Regions from separate parts of the Oceanobacillus sp. FSL K6-0251 genome, predicted to be linked through region 1. Evidence: predicted binding sites of a transcription regulator. Region 1 holds the regulator's gene; the other holds the start of a gene.
The links. Region 1 encodes CtsR, which represses protease genes until heat stress. Its sites were predicted from a motif close to ATGGTCAATAAAGGTCAAACA; they were not measured.
Positions count from the first base shown of each region.

Region 2: a site for CtsR is predicted at 1,521-1,541, ahead of MKY45_RS09200 (ATP-dependent Clp protease ATP-binding subunit). Genes of this name have one in related genera too.

Region 1 is NZ_JBBORS010000001.1:116,405-118,880, forward strand. It holds gene MKY45_RS00590 (MgtC/SapB family protein) at 3-695, shown strand; gene MKY45_RS00595 (CtsR family transcriptional regulator) at 878-1,345, shown strand; gene MKY45_RS00600 (UvrB/UvrC motif-containing protein) at 1,370-1,930, shown strand; gene MKY45_RS00605 (protein arginine kinase) at 1,927-2,476, shown strand, end outside.
Region 2 is NZ_JBBORS010000001.1:1,807,234-1,809,709, reverse strand. It holds gene MKY45_RS09200 (ATP-dependent Clp protease ATP-binding subunit) at 1-1,436, opposite strand, end outside; gene pdaA (delta-lactam-biosynthetic de-N-acetylase) at 1,836-2,476, opposite strand, start outside.

The sequences.
Region 1 (2,476 bases):
GAATGGAGTTAGAACAATTTATCGGTGATGATTTCGGAGTTATCGTGTTACGTTTGTTTATTGCTTTGCTGTTATCCGGTTTAATTGGTTTTGAGAGAGAAATTAATAATCATTCAGCCGGGTTTCGTACGCATATACTGGTAGGAGTAGGCTCTTGTTTGATGATGATTTTATCGATTTTTGGTTTTATTACATTTATGAATCAATACGATAACATTCAATTTGACCCTGCTCGTATCCCTTCTTATGTAATTAGCGGTATCGGTTTTCTTGGGGCTGGTACCATTATTGTATATGGAGGAACCATCAAAGGATTAACAACAGCTGCTTCTATATGGGCTGTAGCAGGAATAGGATTAGTGATTGGAGCCGGCATGTATAGTGTTGCTATTGTAACGACACTTATTATCCTTATCAGTTTAATATTTTTTAACCGGATGGAGCATTTTTTCCCTCGGTTTACAACCAGTAATTTTATTGAATTGATTGCTTCAGAGGAATTTGAAATACATGAAGCTGTAAAATCAGTGGAAAAGAACGGTTTTACGATAAAGCAGGTTGAGATAAAGCTGTTAGAAGGTAACAGGCGCAGAATTCATATATGGACAAATATGAAAAAGGATAATAAGTTAATTTATTTATTTGATGAAATATCGAAGCTTCCGGGAGTGGTTAATATAACAAAGCGAAATTAAAACATAAATATTTTCATAGATTTTTATAATTATGTTTTGTTTTTTGGCCTGTTTGTCCAAAATAGAAATATCATCCATTTGCAACTGTGGCAATTTCTTATTATAATAAAACCATAGTCAAAGTTAGTCAAAGTCAAAAGGAATAATTTATCAAATAAATTATTTGATTTGAGGTGCGAAGGATGAGTAACATTTCAGATATCATTGAACAATATTTGAAAAAAGTATTACAGTCAGAAGAACAACAAGCGATTGAGATTAAAAGGAGTGAAATTGCAGATCAGTTTCAATGTGTACCTTCTCAAATAAATTATGTTATTAATACGCGTTTTACCATTGAGAAAGGGTATATCGTAGAAAGTAAACGCGGCGGTGGCGGCTATATTCGTATTATGCGCATACGGCATCAGGATAAATCGGAATTGATTGATGAGATTATTTATTTAATCGGTGATTCGATTCCGCAGCGTGCTGCTATAGATATTTTAGATCGGCTTTTAGAGGAGGAGCTGATTACAGCACGTGAAGCAAAGCTGATATTGGCAAGTATTGATCGAACAACGTTAGCTTTTCAATTGCCGCTAAGAGATGAATTGCGTGCACGTATTCTTAAATCTGCATTAACTGCACTCAAGTATCTGAACGATTAATTACCTGAAGGGGGGAGGAATCGTATGGAATGCCAAGAATGCCATGAAAGAAAGGCTACCCTGCATTTTAAGCACATTATAAACGGTCAGGAGACGAAAGTGAGCCTTTGTGAAGTATGTGCAAAGAAAAAAGGTTATTTGACCTATCCGGAGGAAGGATTCTCATTAAATGACCTTTTATCTGGGCTTTTTCAAAAAGATGGAATACCTTTGAACGCTGCAGGGACAGCAAATTCCAATCAGCCTAAACAGCCGCAGGAGCTGAAATGTTCTTCTTGCGGGAGAACTTTTAGTGAATTTAAAAAAGCAGGGAAATTTGGATGTGCAAATTGTTATGCGTCCTTTGACTCCAAGGTAGAGCCTATTTTACGGCGTGTGCATGCTGGGAATACCAAACATACTGGCAGGATTCCAAAGCGTGCCGGGAAGTATATTCAGCAAAAGCAATTAATATCCTCCCACAAAGAGGAATTAAAACAGCTGATTGAAGATGAAGAATTTGAAAAAGCAGCAGTTCTGCGCGATAAAATCAGAGAGCTGGAAAAAGCGAATCATCAAGATAAGGAAGCGGGTGATAACACGTGACATTAGAATCATTTATCAATGAAGCGATTAGCCCGTGGATGCTGGAGGACGGTCCGGATAAAGACATTGTAATGAGCAGCCGTGTCCGTCTGGCCCGCAACTTTGCGGATAAATTGTACCCGACATCCGGTAATAAGGAAGCGTTGGAAGAGGTACTGCAATTTATAAAGAAAAATTATATAAAGGAAGAGGATACGGAGCAGGATTCACTAACTTTTATACCAATGAAGCAATTAAATATGATTGAAAAACTTGTTCTGGTGGAAAAACACTTAATAAGTCCACATTTAATCAAACATAGTGATTATGCTGCAGTGTTATTATCCGAACAGGAGCAGACCTCCATTATGGTAAATGAAGAGGATCATTTGCGTATTCAGGTGTATTATCCTGGACTTCAGCTGAAAAAAGCTTTAGAGGAAGCGTACTACTTAGATGATTGGCTGGAGGAAGAAGCCGACTATGCATTTGATGAAACAAAAGGTTATCTGACCAGCTGCCCTACCAATATTGGAACAGGCATGCGGGCTTCGATTATGATGCATT
Region 2 (2,476 bases), 1.7 Mb from region 1:
ATTTGCTCAGCCAGTACCTTCGTCAACTCTGTCTTACCAACACCGGTAGGACCGACAAATAGGAAGGAACCGATTGGACGCTCTTTTGCTTTTAATCCGGCACGGCTGCGGCGGATGGATTTCGCAACTTTCTCTACTGCTTCTTCCTGTCCGATAACTTTGGAACGAAGATCGTCAGCTAAGTTTTTCATTTTTTCTTTTTCATCTTTTTGCATTTTCGTTACAGGTATACCTGTTTTTTCTTCTACAATTAATTGAATATCAGAAACGTCTACATCCAGTGTTTTCTCGCCGTCTTCAACTTTTTCCAATTGTTTTTGTAATTGGATTTCTTGATAACGGAGATTTGCAGCACGCTCATATTCTTCTTTTTCGGCTGCTTCCTGTTTTTGTTTCACTACTTCATCTAAGCGCTCTTGCAAGGAATCAGAATCTTTCTGAGCGTTAGCAAGATTTAATCTGGAACCGACCTCATCCATTAAGTCAATTGCTTTATCCGGCAGGAAGCGGTCTTGGATATACCGGTTGGATAAACCGACAAATGCTTCAACGACTTCATCAGAATAGCGGACTTCATGGAATTTTTCATAACGGTCCTTGATACCTTTTAATATTTTCACTGCATCCTCTAAGGATGGTTCTTTTACGATAATCGGCTGCAGACGTCTTTCCAGCGCCGCATCCTTTTCAATCTGGCGATATTCTTTCAATGTTGTTGCGCCAATTACTTGCAGGTCACCGCGTGCAAGAGCTGGCTTCAAGATATTGCCTGCATCCATTTGTGAGCTTTCTGCAGTACCTGCTCCAACAAGCAAATGGATTTCATCGATAAATACAATCACGTCGTTACGCTCTTGCAGCTCAGCAATCAATTTATTCATCCGCTCTTCAAATTGACCGCGGATACCAGTGTTTGCGACTAAAGAAGCGACATCCAGCAAGTAGATTTCCTTGTTCATTAATTTAGCAGGAACATTTCCTTCTACAATATTTACAGCCAGTCCCTCTGCTATCGCTGTTTTACCAACACCTGGTTCACCGATTAATACCGGATTGTTTTTATTTCTTCTATTTAATGTTTCGATAACTCGTTTAATTTCTTTATCTCTGCCAATGACAGGATCAATCTTTCCTGCTCGTGCTTGATCAGTAATATTTTTTGCTAACTGATCAATCAAGCCATTTCCATTGTTTGATTTTTGTTGTGTTCTCGTGCGTGCGTTTGCACCACTTTGCTGATTTCCTTGGAAAAAGTTGTTGGCAAATGATTGATCCATATTGCCAAATGGAGAATTAGAGAAAAAGTCGCTGTTCATCATATTTCCTTGTATTTCTTGTAAACATTCATGGCAAAGATGCACTTCCATACGCTGTCCATTCATTTGCATTTGTGCATTAATCGTTGCCTCATTTTGTCCACAGTTTTGACATTTCATTTCTCATTCCTCCTTATAACTTAGTCAGATAGCCTATTTATTCGTTGTTTTGACTTTGACTATCTTTGACTATATTTACATTATACTCTGACCTTCTTTGACTTTCAAGTGTTTTAGTCAAATTTTTTTACTTTTTTTTGACCTTTATCTTTTATGCTAGTTTACATATAGGCTAACCCGTTAGCCCGCAAGAGATTTAACAGCTTATATATTCGTCTGATTTTTGGCCAAAGAGGTCAACACACACAAATTTCTTATAAAAAGAAGACTTTTTCTTTTCCATAAGGATGATTTGTTTTTGAAGTATATCAAAAAAACTGTCCTTTTAGAAGCGTAACGGTTTATCAGAATTGTTTCTTCTGACTTTCATCCGTTTCTTCTATATAAGGACAGTTCAACTTAATAAGGAAACTGTTTTGGCAATTGCTTGCTTAGCCATAAATCGTCTAAACTTTTAAATTGGTACCCTTCTTTCTTTAAATCCTGAATGACTTTTTCCAAAGCGGTTGCATTATCACTGGAAACTGCGTGAAGTAAGATAATGGCTCCTGGATGTATCTGCTTCATAATTTCATCGTAAGCATAATCTGCACCTTTTTGTGAGTTGGTTTCCCAATCTTTAAAGGCTAATGACCAAAATACATGGACAAGCCCTAGCTCTGTTGACCATTTTAATGTATCTGTACTAAAGGTTCCCCGGGGCGGCCTGACATAAATTAATTCATCCTGATCACTGACCTCTGCAACGGCCTGCTCTAAATCCTGCAGTTCTTTGTTAATGGCTTCCTTATCCATCACGGTAAAGTCCGGATGGTGATAGGAATGGTTGCCAATAATATGTCCTTCATCGACCATCCTTTTGACCAGTTCAGGCTCACTCTCTACATAATGCCCTGTCACAAAAAAAGCGGCAGGAACCTCTTCCTGCTTTAATACATCTAATATTTCCGGCGTAAACCCTTGCTCATAGCCATTATCAAATGTCAGATAAAGGTTTTTATCACCGGAATCGTCCACATAAAAAGCATTGTATTTATCCA